One region of the Dactylosporangium sp. CA-139114 genome, then DNA from elsewhere that is predicted to be linked to it. Evidence: riboswitches for the same ligand, from Rfam matches in the RefSeq annotation. Region 1 holds a riboswitch; the other holds the start of a gene.

Region 1 (7,830 bases):
AGGAGTGGGCGGGTCATGGGGTGCGGCGCCGCCGCGCCACGACGACGAGCACGATGCCGGCGGCGAGCAGCACGATCGCGAGGGCGACGATCCGCACGATCGGGTCGCCGGTGACCGGCAGGTTCCCGCCCGGCGCCGTCGTGGTCGCGGTCGCCGTCGGGGATGCGCTCGACGCGGACGCCGACGGTGAGCTGCTCGCCGACGCGGTGGGCGACGGGCTGACCGTGGCGCTCGCCGACGGGCTCGGCGACGCGGACCGTGACGCCGACGGGCTGGCCGAGGCGGACGGTGATCCGGTGCCGGGTTTGCCGATGTCGCCGAGCGGGATCTGGACGAGGGCGAGGAGGGCCTGGGCGGTGGCGCGGCGCCACTGGTCGCGGGTCATGTCGTCGATCGCCCCGGCCGCGAACGCGGTCGCGGAGTAGGCGAGGGCGCCCTTGTCCGTGCCGGTGGTGAGCTGAAGCGCGGCGACCCACGTGGCGGCCTTGCCGGCAGCGGTGGTCGCGCCGGCGCCGGCGAGGGCTTCACCGGCGAGGCCGGTGCTGTTGCTGTTGGCCACCGACGGCAGGTTCGGATCGGGTTGCTGCGGCCCGTTGACGAACGAGCCGTCCGGCGCCTGCTTCGCCTCCAGCCAGGCAACACCCTTCGCCGCCGCGGTGGCGGCGCCGGGGGCGAGACCGGCGGCGAGGAGGGCCTGTACCGCGATCGCGGTCGAGTCGACGTCCGGGACGTCGTCGCTGCTGCACGCGGTCCCGGCCGGGTCGGGGTTGAGCCGGAACCCGCCGGCCGGGCACTGCTGCCGGATCAGGTAGGTGATCGTGTCGGCGGGGGCGCCGCCGGAGCGGGTCAGGCCGAGGATCGCGAGGGACTGGTCGAAGGTGTTGGACGCGTCGCCGCCGTACACCTCGGGGGTGGTGTCGCGGACCCGGCCCTGGTGCGGGCCGGACGTGGCGATGAGGGCGCGGGTCTGGGCGTCGAGGTCGAGACCGCCGAAGTGTTTCGGGTCCCGCCCGGCTGCCTCGGCGGCGAGGAGGAGTTTCGCGGTGGAGCCGGCGTCGACGATCCGGTCGAGGTCGCCGTCGCCGTCGCCGTCGCCGTCGATCTCGTAGAAGGAGAACGCGGCGGCGTTCGCGGCGACCTGGTCGGCGACGTGGTCCGCGACGGCGGGGGCGACGCCGGTCGCGCGCAGGGCGAGGAGGGCGTCGATGGTGAGGCCGATGTCGGGCATGCCGAAGTTGGTCAGCACCCCGTCCTCGAGCTGGGTGGTCAGCCACGTCGCCGCGTCCCGGGCCGCCGCCTGCTGCGCCGGGCTCGGCGCGGCGAGAGCGCCCGCGGTGGCGGCGAGCGCGGCGGTGAGCGTGGCGGCGAGGACGGCAGCGGCGCTGCGGGAGGGGCGCGGACGCATGTCGAGGGGTTGCCTTCCCGGGTGGGGCCGGGGATGCGGTGCCGCGGCAGGTCGTGCCGCGGCACCGCGCCCGGGTCGAATGGGTGATGGTCAGGGGGCGGTGATGGAAGGCTGTTGGCCGGAGCCGAAGCGCCAGCCTTCGACGGTGCCGATCGCCGGGTTGTAGGAGGAGGCGCCGAGGCTGCTGTAGGTCCAGGCGCCGCCGGGGGTGGCGTGCCAGTACGACCAGTACGCCGAGGCGGGCGGGGTGTTCACGCACGGCTCGGTCGCCGCGGTCGGCTGGCCGTTGATCCGGCACACGAACGCCAGGCCCCAGCGCTGGGTGCCGGTGACGGTGAACCCGGACCCGGTCAACGACGCCAGCCCGGTCGCCGGGTCACCGGCGAAACAGCTGGTAACGACGCCGCCGCCGAGGGAGCCGAAGTCGACGACGACCGTCACGCCGGTCGACGGGGCGCACGCCGCGGCGTGCGCCGCCAAGGGGGCCGGTTCGGCGAGCACGAGGGCCCCGGTGACGCCGAGGGCGGCGAGGGCGGTGGACAGGGCGCGGCGCAGGGTAGACCTCATCGTCCCTCCAACATGGACAGTGGTCATGGGCAGGCCAGCACGGGCGCGGCCGGGCGGGCCCCGGCGGCGGACAGGGTCGCCAGCCCGGACCCGGTGAGGCCGGGGACAGCCTGTGCGGTGGCCCGCACGGCGGTGGCCGGGTCGAACCCGGCCGTCGTGTAGGCGATCGCGCCGCGATTGGCGGCGGGGCCGGTGCAGCGGACCTGCAAGGTCAGCAGGAAGCCGCGGGCCTTCAGCCAGGCGACGGGCCGGCCGGCGACGGCGAGGGCCTGCGCGGCCAGACCGGTACTGTTCGCGTTCACCACACCGGAGCCGTTATTGAAGGAGCCATCGGCGGCCTGCTTCGACACCAGCCAGGCGATCGCCGGGGCGGCGTCGGCGGGGCGGTGGACGGCCAGGAGCGCCTGCACAGCCAGGGCGGTCGCGTCGACGTCGCTGGTGCAGGTGGGCTGGTCGAAGTAGAGCGGGTACCCGCCATCCGCGCACCGCGTGCCGGCCAGGTAGGCCGCGCCCGAGGCAGGCGCCCCGCCGGTAGTGCGGCCCAGCGTGAGCAGCGCGAACGCCTGGGTGAACTGGTTGCTGTAGTCACCGAACGCGGACCGGTCCGAGAACCGGCCCGACGGCGCCTGCAGCCCGCGCAGCCGGGTGATGAGGTCGACGCCGCCGAACGCGGCCGGGTTCCCGCCGCGCACCTGCACGGCGAGGGCGAGCTTCGCGGTGGCGCCGGCGTAGGCCTCGGTGCCGTCGCCGATGTATCCGGTCAGGATCTCCGGACGGGCGAGCCAGGTAGTGGCCTTGGTCGCGTTGGTGTCGGCGACCTTCGCAGCGGCGAACGCGAGGACGGCGTCGATGGTGAGGCCCTGGTCGGGGTAGGCGACGCCGTCGAAGACGACCTCGAACCGTTCGCCGTCGACGAGCTGGCGGGCCAGCCACCCGGCGGCCGCGTCGGGCCGGTTGAGGGTCGGCGGGGTGGCGGCCGCGGCAGGCGCGGTGGCGACGCTGAGCAGGACGGTGGAGAGAGCGAGCGCGGTGAGCACCCCGGTGAGGAGGGTGCGTGCGCGGTGCCGGCGGACTGCCATCAGGCGGTGCCTTTCCGGCCCTGGCAGTCGAGAGAAACCGGACGGAAACGGGATGCCCGGCGGCTCCGACCCGTGGGCCACGACGGGTAGGGAGGTACAGAACCAACGCGCGCAGACAGGTACTCGGGCTCACGACCACCACGGGTGTGCGGGTCGTCTACCGTTGCGGGCCAGCGCCGGACTTCAACCGGACTTCCCCCATCAACGCACGGCTATGCAGTTGTGACCGTCAGTCTGTCGATGTGGCGTCGCGGCGTCAATCCCTACCGACCGGGTGTGGCGATGACGACACGCCGACACGACATCTGGTGTTTCGCTTTCTCGATGCCACCCAGATGCGGTGTTGCCCGCACCTGGTCAGGCCGGGCCTCGGTGAGGTTGGTCGTGGCAACAGGGAACCCGGTGTGATTCCGGGACTGCCCCGCAGCGGTAAGTGGGAACGAACGCCGTCAACGAAGCACTGGACCCGAAGGGGTCTGGGAAGCGACGGTCAGTAGGCGACCGGAAGGTCAGGCCCGCGAGTCCGAAGACCTGCCAGCGCACCGTGCACCCGACCGGGGGTGGGCGGTGGTCGGAGGCCGCGCGGGACGGCCGACGCCAACGGCAGGTGACGGCGTGTGCCGTTCCCCTGCGGCGTCGTCCCTGCAGCTCCGGCTCAGTGGCGATCCGCCCGGCGATGGACGACCCAGAATCAGGCGGCGGTGTCGACGCCGTGGGCCTCGCGCAGCTCGGCCAGGTCGAGGCCAGCCGCTCCAAGAGCGGCGCTCAGGGCGCTCAGGCTCGGCAGATTCCTGGCATCGCCGTCTGGACCGATGAGCCGATACCACGCGATGGCGCCGACGCCGCCGACCTCCACCCGCCATCGGCGATCTCGGGTCTCCCACGCTCCGACCACACCCATGCGCCCGACGCTACGACCGCCCCTGACCTGTGCAAAGGGATGATCGAGAACTACAGCAGTGTGATTCAGCGGTGGCGCACCGACGGGTGAATCCGCGAGCTCCTCCTGGATTCCGAGAGCTGGTAGCCGATATCACGGATTCGTGGTGCACGTGAGGTCCGTGCCGGCCGCCCGGCGGCCGGGGCGCGCAAGCAGTCCGCGGGCGGAGCCGGGCGGACTGGCCGACGTCGTCACCTTGCAGCGGCGGGCCCGGTCGGGCAGCAGCCCGCAGGACGAGCAGGCGCTGTACCAGGACAGCCTGGCGGAGTACACGTGGGCGCGGGACGTCGCCGGGCTGGCGGGGACCACGTTGCAGCAGCTGATCCGCCCGGTGATCGAGGTCTGTGACTTCTACGAGTGCGTGCCGTGGCAACTGACGCCGGGCCGGCTCGATCAGTACTTCGTCGGCCCGGGCCGGCGGGCTCCGGCGACGATGCGCAAGAAGCTGCTGAACATCGACAGCTATTTCGCGTTCCTCGAGCAGCGGTACGCGGGCGAGATCATGCAACGGTTCGGCGCCGCCGTGGTGTCGCCGGTGGACACGTTCAACCGGCCCCGGCATCGCGGCGACTTCGGGCTGCGAGTGCCGCCGTCGCGGCGGGCGATGCTCGAGTTCTTCGCCGCGTGGCGGGCCGCGCTGCCGCAGGCGCGCAAGTACCACGTCGCGGTCCGCGACTACGTGATGGCGAAGATCGCCTACCTGTCCGGGGTCCGTGCGGCCGAACTGTGCGCCGTGCGCATCGGCGACGTGCACTGGGAGCTCGGCCAGTGGGGCCGGTTCGTGGTGCGCGGCAAAGGCGCCCGGGGGTCCGGACCCCGAGAGCGGATGGCGTTCCTGTTCGCCGAGGGCCGGGAGCTGTTGTGGTGGTACGTCGAGCAGATCCGCGGCGAGTTCCGCGACGACCCGGAGGACATGCTGGCGCCGCTGTGGCCGTCCGAGCGACTTCCCGCCGCGCCCGTGGCCGCACGAGCGCACCGCTGGCCGGACCGGGCCCGCCGCGACGCCCTGCGCGTGCTGCGCCTGATCGCGTCCTGGCTCGGGACCGCAGCACCGATCCGCCGCAGCGACGTCGTCAACGCCGCACGCGAGCACCGCGCCGGTGCCGCCGCCCGGGTGGTGCAGTTCCTCGCCACGCACGGCCTGCTGATCGACGACCGGCAGCCACGCACGGACGCGCACGAGCGCGCCGCCCGCCGCCTCCAAGCCGCCGTCCCGCCGGCGTACCAGGCCGACGTCGCCACCTGGACCCAATCTCTGCGAACCCCAGGACCCCACGGCACCCCACCACGGTCCTGGGCTGCCGTCCACATCTACCTGCATCACACCCTGCCGGTGCTGATCGACTGGGCGCCCCTGTTCCCGTCGCTCACCGCGATCACGCGCGACGACATCGACGCCGCGCTCGCCGCCCATCCCCGCGGCTCCATCCAACTCCAGCGCACCGGCCTGCGATCGCTGTTCCAGGCGTTACGCCATCGTCGGCGCATCTTCACCGACCCGACCCGCAACGTCCGCGGCCGCCACGCTCGACCGCTCGTCCGGCCGATCCCGTCCGACCGGCTCCGCGGCCTGCTCGACCGGGTTCCCAACACCATGGCCCGAGCCGTCGTCGCGCTTGTGGCACTGCACGCCCTGCAGGTCGAGGAACTCCGCGACATCCGCCTCGACCACCTCGACCGGGTGCGATGGCGACTCACCATCCATCGCCGCGGCGGCCGGACCCACCACCTCGTGATTGACGAGACCACTAAAGACCTGATCGGCGCATGGTTACGGGAGCGCATGCGGAGGTGGCCCACGAGTACCAACCCGTATCTCTTTGTGACTCGGCTGACCGCCCTCGACCCGCTCAACCCACAAATCAGTCGCACCGCGATCGTGCGCCACTTCCCGCCGCTCGGGCTCGGCCCCGCACAGCTGCGCGCCGACCGCATCTTGTACGAGGCGACCCAGTCAGCCGACCCGCTGATGCTGATGCGTCTGTTCGGTCTGTCGAAAAGCACGGCCATGCACTACCTCGCGGCTGCCGCTCCAGCGCACGGACGTGATCCGATCATGCCGTAGCCACCCCGCGGCACCCATTCGCCGAACCCGACGGCAGGCATCAGCAGCCTATCGATCCGACTTCCCGCGCATCCACAGTGGACTTTCAGCCGGAAGTATGTGTTGCGTTCGCGAGTGGTGGTCAGTTGGCGTGCCGAGCGGCGAGCCGGTCGAAGAAGGTGTTAAGGCGCTCGGCCGTGGAGGAGTGGTCGACGAGGTCGACGCCGCCGAACCGGTAGACCTCGTAGCCGGCCAGCCGCAACTCGCGATCCTCGGCCATCATGTCGGCGTACCGCCGAGGGCTGGCGCGGCCATCGTCGTCGGCGTAGTGGTGCGGACCGTCGCATTCGATGACCACCCGGGCGTGATGGGGCAGGAGCATCAGGAAGTCCATGCGCTGCCGCTGCAAGGGCGCCTGTCCGGGCGGGTACTGGCTGCGGGTGTACGGGTCGTAGTGCAGATACACCTGCGGGATCAGCGCCGGGATGTCCGGGCCGAGGCGGACGTAACGGTTGGTGTAGGTTCGCAGGATCCGTCGCTCGGCGTCGTTGTCGCCGAGCGACGCGTTGAGACGCTGATACAGGCTGAGAGACACATCGTGGTCGGATGCGCCGCCCATGCCCTGCTGCTCAGCCCACCAGGAGGTCAGGTCGCTCCATGTGAGGCCGTGGGCGGGCAGCGGCCGGTCGTACATGAGGCAGTTCTGGACGTTGCCGGTGATCCGCAGGTCGTTGTTGAGAGCGTCGGTGATGACGATCTTCGGCTTCGGGCCGATCGCGGCAAAGATGAGGTTCTTCATAGTCCCGCGGACCCCGGCCCCGATGCGGCGCGGAGCGAAGACCGGAGCGCCGCTGATCGCGGTGACCTGCACGAGCTCGTAGCCATCGTGGACGAGCACACCGTTCACGAAGTCGCGAATCCGTTCAACCTCGTCTAGATCAGTTCGGACAGCAGGGTGCAGCATTTCGGCCAGGAACAGCAGCAGCTTCTCGTCACTGTCGGCCAGCCCGAGCCGGCGATCGGTGAAGACCCAGTCGTCGTCCCAGTCGTCGTTAGCCATGCGGTGCTGCACGAAGTCCTGGAACGCGGTGGTGTAGCGGGAATCGTGGCTCGGCAGCGCCTCGAGGTCGTACAGTCGGGCCAAGAAGTCCGGCTCTGGTAGTGCACCGCTCCAGAAGGTCTGCTGTGGCTCAAGGAACATCCGGCGACCGCTCGGCGCCCGGGCACAGACCTGCGGCAGACCCGCGAGAAGTCGCCGCCGAGTGACGTCGGTGATGGCATTGTCCAGGGCGACGGTGACCTCCGCGACGGCACATGATCCGACCTGTGGACGGCAGCGGACCACGTGGCGTCGGTCGCTGGCCGATGCATCACTTTACGAGATGCGACACAGAACCAGCTCACGGAGACCGATATGGGTCTCGAGGCGGCGGATCGCCTGACGGGAACCTGCGGTACTCGCCACGTCAAAGGTCGAAGTGCGCGATGGGTTCCATCGGGAGGACCCGCAGGATTTCGGGAACCCGTCGCCTTCCGTCGAACTTCAGCTCGTACGACCAGCCGCTGGCGGTCGGCGGCGGCCCTGGGGTGGCCAGCATCGCGGCCACGCGGGCCGGCAGCCCGGTGCGGTCGGACGACGTCATTCGCAGGCGTCGTCCGGATCGGTCAGCCGCGGGGGCGCCTGTGCCAGGGTGAGGTCGCCCATGTCGAGTCCGTGGCGGTGCAGCAGTTCCTGCAATCCGCTGGTGGTCCGCCAGTACTCGACGCCATCCGAGTCGATAGCACGGTTCCAGGT
Region 2 (7,830 bases), 940 kb from region 1:
TTCGGTGAGGCGGGCTTCGGCGAGTCCGGCTTCGGCGCCGCGTCGGCGGGCTCGAGCCTGGAGAGCATCACGTCGCGGCTGCAGAGCTTCCTCGGCAACGGCTTCGACGACGCCAGCGCCTAACCGGCCCCTCTCGGGGGGTGCCAGCGCTCACGGCGCCGGCCGGCGGGACTTCCGCCGGCCGGCGCCGCGTCGTGTCCGGACTCACGCCGGCCCCTGGGCGCGCTGCTGAGCAGCGAGGACGTGGTCCGGTGTCAGGTGTCAAGCAGGTTCGGGACCGGAATTCGGCGGCGCTGCGGCCGCAACCGTCGCAGACTGGGACGCCATGAGCCTCGACGACGACTGGCACTACCTGCCCACCCGGACCCGGGCCGGCGCGCTGCAGCGCGGACTCGGGCGGGGCGCGGTGCGGGCCAGACAGGACCCGGCCGCGCCGGAGCTGGTGTACGCCTGCATCCGCCGCGACCATCGCTGGCTGCCCCTCGACGACCGCGGGGTCTACCTCGCCCGCCTGGTCCGCGACCTGGAGCTGCCGATCGGGCCGATCATCGCCCGGCTCTACACCGCCGACGACGACTGCGGGGAGTTCACGCACGTCCTGCGGGTCGCCGAGGCGCTGGGCCGCGCCGGGTCCGAGGACATGGTCGAGACTCTGCGGCGGTACGTCCGGATCGGCCCCTACTGGCGCGAGGCCCTCGGCACCATCGCCGCCGCGTGGCCCGCGAACTGGTGGGACGACCTGCTCCCGGTCGCCGCCGACCGCCTCGCCAGCGCCGGCCGCCCGCTGCACCTGCCGCCGGGCGCCCCCTGGGGCGACTGGGCCGGCCGCGACGAGCGCATCCACGCCGCCGTGGCGCACGGGCCCGAGCCGCTGAGCGGGCTCGGCGAGCTGCTGAGCGCCGCCGACGACTTCGGCTGCCGGGCCGAGCCGGCGGTCGACTCGCTGCCGGCCGCCCGGCGGGTCGTGGCCGATCCGGCCTCGGGGCAGTACTGGAGCGCCCTGTGCGTGCTCGCCGAGCGCGGCGACGAGTCCGACGGCCCGGCGCTGCTGGCCGGCCTCGACTGGCTCGACCGGCGCGAGGACGACATGTGCGGCTACGACCGCCTGGCCGACGGCCTCGCCCGGGTCGGCGGCGACGCGGCCCGCCAGGCGCTGCCCCGCATCCGCTCGCTGTGGTTCAGCCCGCACTCGTACGAGCGCGCCGCCTACCTGCGCGCCCGGCTGGAACTGGAGCCGGACGCGTGCGCGGGCGCGCTGACCGAGGGCCTGTGGGACTGCGAGGCCGACGTGCGCCTCATCGCCGTGCGCCGCGTCCCGCTCGACGAGAAGCTCGAGCGCCGCGTCGCCTACCTGCGCGACGACCCGATCGAGACCCCGCAGGTCCGCGCGGCCGCCGCCGAGCGCCTGACCCTCGAGGCGATGCTCTAGACGGCCGGCCCCAGCCGCCGCGGACGCTCAGCGCCGCACGACGACGGCGTCCAGGACCCGGCGCAGCGTCGCGGCCGGGTCGTCGTCGGGCCCGTCGACCACGAGCACGCCCACGGCGGCCGCGCCGAAGGTCCAGGCGCACACCGCGTACCCGGACCCGTGGCGGCGCAGGTCGGTGCACGTCGCCCGGCCACGGTCCGGTCCCGGGTCGGCGTCGGCCGTCGTCCCGCCGCCGGGCTCCGGCACGAACCGCAGCGTCCGCTCACGCAGGGTCCGCAGCAGCGCCGCGTCGTCGGCCCGCTGGACCGCCCGCCCGGTGCCGCCCCAGACCAGCAGGGGCCGTCCGTCGGCGCTGAGGTACGCCGCGCTGAACGGCGCCGCCCCGAGCGCCTCCTGGTCGCCGAGGACGTCGTCGGCCAGCGCGGCGGCGAGCGCCGGGGCGGCCGTGCGGTCCCCGATCCCGGCCGGGCCGCCAGCCCGACCGTCCGGCCGAACACCAGATCGCTCGTGAGCAGCACGAACAGCACCAGCACCGCGCAGCCCGCGATCCCCGCGGCCCACGCCGCGGCCCGGCGCGGGTCGGCCGGCACCACGGGCTCGGGCGCGAGCGAGTCGAGGTCGAGTTCGTCGCGGCTCACGGCTGGCAACATACGTGACCCGGTCGATGCGCGGGGCCCTGTCGCGTGCGTGACACATCGGCGCAAGTGCGCGCCAAGTCCCCGCCAAGTGCCGTCCCGCATGCTGACCGCAGCACCACTGAAGGGATCGCCGCGACGGGGTCCTCGCACCGCTTACCTCGAGAACGCTCTCGATATGCATACATAGATGAGCCGGCCCCGCGACACTCCTCCCCCCTCGTGTCGCGGGGCTTCTCGTGTGCGGGGTCTACCTGGCCGTGCCGCAGGTGGCCTGGATGCGCCGGGTCAGCCGGTCGGCGAAGGCGGGGTCGCTGATGACCTGCTGCTGGAACGCGTCGACCTGCGCCGCGGTGAGGTCCGTGTAGACGGGGCGGGACGCGTAGGCCGAGGCCATCGCCGACGGGTCGGTGTACACCTGCGACTGCACCGCGCAGAGGTGCTGCGCGGTCGCGTCGAGGAAGATGGTCTCGCGGCGGTCCTGGGTCAGCGAGGCCGACGGCGACGGCTTCGGCGCCTGGATCTCCGTCTTGGCCGGGTTCCCGGACTTGCCGCACGCGCAAAGGCCCGCCGTGAGGGCCAGGGTGGCCGCGGCGAGCAGGGCACGGGAGCGGATCACAAGCGTTCCCACCTCTCTGTGGAACAACGACGGCGGCCCGGCCGGCGCCGCGCGGGCACCGGCCGGCCCGGGCGTCAGGCGACGACGAGCGTCAGGTCGTTCGAGTCGGTCGTGCTGCCGTAGGAGAGCTTGACGGTGAGCTTGTAGGTGCCGGCGGCCACGTTGGTGGCGTCGAACTTGACGGCGGCGAAGTCGTCGGTGCCGACGGCCAGGCCGGTGCCCTTGTTCAGGGCGGTGTAGGAACGCTCGGCCGGGTAGGACACAACCAGGCCGCTCGGCGCGCCCGCGACCGTGATCTGCAGGTTGTCGACGCCGGCCTTGCGGGACTGGAAGACCAGCTGCGACCAGACCGGGGTCGCCTTCGGCACGGTCACTTGGGTTGTCTTCTGCACCACGGCGTCGCCGGTGACCGAGACGACCGGGAGCGTGGCGGTGACGGAGCCGGAGCGCGGGGTGCCGGTGCAGGACGTCGCCCCGTCGGCCTTCGCGGTGTAGGTGTAGTCGAGCTTGAGCGGCACGAGCGCGAGCGGGCTGCCGGCGGCGAGCGCGACGTTGAACGCGGCGTAGTCCACGTGGCCCTTGGCCAGCGAGTCGCCCTTCGACAGCGACGAGTAGGCCGCGGTGTTGGCCGGGTACTTCACCGTCACGCCGGCGCCGCTCGCGGTCACCTTCACGTCGCAGACGTCGCTGGTCGCGGCCCACATGGTGCCCACCCACCCCGTCTGGCCCGGCAGCATCGGCGCGAGCACCGGCACCACCAGCCCGAAGTCCGGCGCCGCCGCGGAGGCCGGGGCCGCCGCGGGAACGATGGCGGCCGCGCCGGCGGCACAGGCGAGGGCGATGGAGGCGGTACGGCGCATCGGAGGGGTCCTTCCCATGACGACTGCTGTCGACCGGCTGATCGGCGGCGGACGGGGCGGGTTGAGGCCGGTCGTGGTTCACCTCCGGTTCGGCCGGGGTCGATTCGGGTTCCCGGGGGGCCTAGCCGCTCAGGGCGACCCAGGACTCGTACTGGTGCACCGCGATGCCCGCGAACGCCGGGTACCGCTGGGCGGCGGAGTCGACCGCGGCCAGGGTCCGGTGCAGCTGACCGGCGGTGGTGCCGTGGAAGGTGCAGTACGCGCAGTCGCCCAGGGCCTGCGTCTCCGCGCCCAGGCGCACCGGCTTGGCGACCCGCCCGGCCCGCCGCAGCAGGTCGTCGGCGACCCCGACCATCGAGTTGGCGCCGGTGGCGGTGTTGCGGTAGCTCATCACCGTGACGCCGGAGACGCGGGCGAGCACGGCGTCGGCCAGGTTCACCCCGCCGGCGAGGGTCACGGTCGGCAGCCAGAAGGGCACGTCGGCCTCGAGCGGCAGGTCCGTGGCCGTGGCCGTCTCGTCGAGCAGTGACAGATACTGCGGTACCAGTGATGCCTGGTCCTGGCTCCAGGAGGGCAGCAGGTAGGGCTCGACGTCCAGGTGCAGCCCGTGGAACAGGCCCGTGGCCGCGGCGCCCTCGGCCCAGGCCAGCGCGGTGGCGTGGTCGGTCGTCCAGCCGGGCTCCCCGCCGAGCGCGTCGAGCATGATGCCGGCCGCGTCGCACAGCTCCCGCAGGCGCCGCAGCCGTGCGGTGTCGTCGGTGCGCGGGTCGTAGTACGCGAACAGCGCTCGCACCCCGTTGGCCGCGGCCCAGTCCACGACCGGCCCGGGATCGTCGTGCTCCCACAGCCACATCGCCCGCGTGCCCGGCGGCGCCACCGAGGTCTCCGGGGCCAGCCCCGGCAGCCGCGGCGGCGTCGCGGCGATCAGGGCGACCGCCACGAGGAGCGCGCACAGCAGGGTCTGCGCGGCCGAGTCCAGGACGCGCCGCATGCCCGTCCCATCGGCCGGCCGGTGCGGATCGTGAGGGTCACACCGCGCCACGTTGACGTGCCGGTGGCCGGTGGGACACGATGGCGGGCGAGCGGTATGCGGAGGAACCCGGTGCGAGTCCGGGACGGTCCCGCCACTGTGACCGGGGAGTCGCACCTCAGCACGGACCACGGCCGGCGACGGCCGGGGCGGGCGAGGGGCGGCGCGGAACCGGCAGTCAGGAGACTCCGGCCGCTCGCAACAGCCGCCTCGCGGGCGCGGACCCGCCGAAGGGAAGAGTGCCCGTGACCCCGCCGTATCCGTTCTCGGCCGTCGTCGGCCTGGCCGATCTGCGCCTCGCGCTGCTGCTCACGGCGGTCTCGCCGGCCATCGGCGGGGTGCTCGTCCGCGGCGAGAAGGGCACCGCCAAGTCCACCGTCGTGCGGGCCCTGGCCGCGTTGCTGCCCGAGGTCGACGTCGTCGCCGGCTGCCGCTTCGCCTGTGACCCGGCCGCGCCCGACCCCGAGTGCCCGGACGGCCCGCACACTCCCGGCGCGGGCACCCAACGCCGCCGGTCCGCCCTGGTCGAGCTGCCCGTCGGGGCCACCGAGGACCGGGTCGTGGGCACCCTGGACCTGCAGCGGGCCCTCGGCGACGGGGTGAAGGCCTACGAGCCGGGCCTGCTCGCCGCCGCGCACCGCGGGGTCCTCTACGTCGACGAGGTCAACCTGCTGCCCGACCACCTCGTCGACCTGCTGCTCGACGCCGCCGCCATGGGCCGCGCGCACGTCGAGCGCGACGGCGTGTCGGTCAAGCACGCGGCCCGCTTCCTGCTCGTGGGCACCATGAACCCCGAGGAGGGCGAGCCCCGGCCGCAGCTCGTGGACCGTTTCGGGCTCGTCGTCGGGGTCGCGGCGCCGCAGGAGGCCGCGCCGCGGGCCGAGGTCGTGCGGCGGCGGCTGGCGTACGAGGCCGACCCCTCGTCGTTCGCCGGGCGCTACGTGGCCGAGGACGCCGCCCTGGCCGCGCGGATCGTCAGCGCCCGGGCCCGGCTCGGGGCGGTGGCCCTGCCCGACGCGCAGCTCGACCGGATCGCGCGGATCTGCCTGGCGTACCGCGTCGACGGCCTCCGGGCCGACATCGTGGTGGCCCGCACGGCGGTCGCGCTCGCGGCCTGGCACGGGCGGAGCGTGGTCACGAAGGCGGACGTGCGCGACGCGGCCCGGCTGGCGCTGCCGCACCGGCGCCGGCGGGACCCGCTCGACCCGCCGGGGGCCGACCGCGACCGCCTCGAAGAGGTGCTCGAGCAGGAGGCCGGGCCGGACGAGGACCCGCCTCCCGGCGACGGCGGCCCGCCCCCGGACGATGACCCGGTTCCGCCCAGCCCGACGGATATCTCGGACATGCCCGACTCGCCGGAGTCGGAGCGGGCCGGGGCCGGGGACCCGCCGCCGCCGGTCGCGCCCGAGCAGCGGCCGCCGGTCGAGCCGAACGATGGTCCCGTTACCGACAAATCCGATTCGCGGGGCGAATCGGACACGGCGGACGTGGGCGCGGGGGACGCGGGGGACCCGTCCGGCGCGAGCGTCGGGGCGCCGGGGCAGCTGGCGTTCGCCGGGGTGCCGTACAAACCGAAGCTGCTCAGCATCGCGGGCCGGGCGAACCGCGAGGCGGGGGCGCACGCCGGCCGCCGCTCGCCCGCCCTGTCCCGCCACGGCCGCGTGGTGCGCTCCCGCGCCCCGCTCGGCGGCAAGCTCACGAGCATCCACGTGCCCGACACCATCCGCGCCGCCGCGCTGCGCGGGTCGAGCCGCGCCGAGGCCCGCGACGTGCGCGAGGCGGTCAAGGTCGGCCGTGAGGCGAACCTGGTGCTGTTCGTCGTCGACGCGTCCGGCTCCATGGCCGCCCGGCAGCGCATGGGCGTGGTCAAGACGGCGATCCTGTCGCTGCTGCGCGACGCGTACCAGCGCCGGGACAAGGTCGGGATGGTCTCGTTCCGCGGCCACGACGCCACGCTGGTGCTGGAGCCGACCGCGAGCCACGAGGTCGGCGTGGTGCGCCTGGCCGAGCTGCGCACCGGGGGCCGCACGCCGCTGGCCGCCGGGCTGCGCCAGGCCGCGCGCACCCTGCACGGCGAGCGCCGCCGCGACGCCCGCCGCCGCCCGCTGCTCGTGGTCGTCACCGACGGGCGCTCGACCAGCGGGCCGGACCCGCTGAGCGTCGTACCGCTGCTGCACGGCGTCCCCGCGGTCGTGGTCGACTGCGAGCAGGGCCCGATCCGCCTCGGCCTCGCCCGCCGCCTGGCCGGGGCCCTGGACGCATCCTGTATTCCACTCGCGAGCCTGGGAGCCTAGTCAGATGCCGCAGGGCAAGGTCGAGAACGTGCCCGACGACGGGCTCACCACCCGCCAGCGCCGCCGCCAGCACGTGCTGGCCGTGCACACCGGGCAGGGCAAGGGCAAGTCCACCGCCGCGTTCGGCATGGCCCTGCGCGCGTGGAGCGCCGGCTGGCCCATCGCCGTGTTCCAGTTCGTGAAGAGCCCGAAGTGGAAGGTCGGCGAGGAGACCGCCCTGCGCGCGCTCGGCGCGACCGGCCAGGGCGGCAGCGTGGTGTGGCACAAGATGGGCGAGGGCTGGTCGTGGATCCAGCGGCCCGGCACCGAGCGCGACCACGCCGCCGAGGCGGCCGAGGGCTGGGCCCAGATCAAGCGCGACCTGGCCGCGGAGGCGTACCGCTTCTACGTCCTCGACGAGTTCACGTACCCGATCAAGTGGGGCTGGGTCGACATCGCCGACGTCGTGGAGACCCTGCGCGAGCGGCCCGGCAACCAGCACGTGGTCGTCACCGGCCGCGACGCGCACCCCGACCTGCTCGAGCTGGCCGACCTGGTGACCGACATGACGAAGGTCAAGCACCCGATGGACGCCGGGCGAAAAGGCCAGCAGGGCATCGAGTGGTAGCGCGGCTCGTCATCGCGGCCCCGGCCTCCGGTCACGGCAAGACCACCGTCGCGACCGGCCTGCTGGCCGCGTTCGCCGCGCGGGGCGAGCGCGTGGCGCCGTTCAAGGTGGGGCCGGACTACATCGACCCCGGCTACCACGCCCTCGCCGCCGGACGCCCGGGCCGCAACCTCGACCCGGTGCTCGTCGGCGAGGACCTCGTCGGGCCGCTGTTCGCGCACGGCTCGGCCGGCACCGACCTGGCCGTGGTCGAGGGCGTCATGGGCCTCTACGACGGGCGCACCGGGGCCGGCGAGTTCGGCTCCACCGCGCACGTGGCCCGGCTGCTCGCCGCGCCCGTCGTCCTCGTCGTCGAC

Evidence for each region. A riboswitch is a leader RNA that binds a small molecule or an ion and turns the genes downstream of it on or off. The one in region 1 is predicted to bind cobalamin.
Region 2: linked by a shared signal. The riboswitch ahead of ACQP2P_RS11860 (VWA domain-containing protein) and the one ahead of ACQP2P_RS16125 (hypothetical protein) in region 1 are both predicted to bind cobalamin.

Annotation. Positions count from the first base shown of each region.
Region 1 covers NZ_CP192080.1:3,549,736-3,557,565, forward strand. Annotated here, with positions in the region: gene ACQP2P_RS16100 (hypothetical protein) at 1-17, opposite strand, end outside; gene ACQP2P_RS16105 (cell wall anchor protein) at 14-1,405, opposite strand; gene ACQP2P_RS16110 (hypothetical protein) at 1,496-1,972, opposite strand; gene ACQP2P_RS16115 (peptidase) at 1,996-3,051, opposite strand; cobalamin riboswitch at 3,405-3,604, shown strand; gene ACQP2P_RS16120 (hypothetical protein) at 3,743-3,952, opposite strand; gene ACQP2P_RS16125 (hypothetical protein) at 4,095-6,056, shown strand; gene ACQP2P_RS16130 (hypothetical protein) at 6,178-7,380, opposite strand; gene ACQP2P_RS16135 (hypothetical protein) at 7,502-7,678, opposite strand; gene ACQP2P_RS16140 (hypothetical protein) at 7,675-7,830, opposite strand, start outside.
Region 2 covers NZ_CP192080.1:2,609,706-2,617,535, forward strand. Annotated here, with positions in the region: gene ACQP2P_RS11830 (hypothetical protein) at 1-123, shown strand, start outside; gene ACQP2P_RS11835 (hypothetical protein) at 326-1,429, shown strand; gene ACQP2P_RS11840 (hypothetical protein) at 1,457-1,990, opposite strand; gene ACQP2P_RS11845 (hypothetical protein) at 2,315-2,683, opposite strand; gene ACQP2P_RS11850 (hypothetical protein) at 2,758-3,543, opposite strand; gene ACQP2P_RS11855 (hypothetical protein) at 3,665-4,534, opposite strand; cobalamin riboswitch at 4,637-4,761, shown strand; gene ACQP2P_RS11860 (VWA domain-containing protein) at 4,819-6,867, shown strand; gene cobO (cob(I)yrinic acid a,c-diamide adenosyltransferase) at 6,872-7,474, shown strand; gene ACQP2P_RS11870 (cobyrinate a,c-diamide synthase) at 7,468-7,830, shown strand, end outside.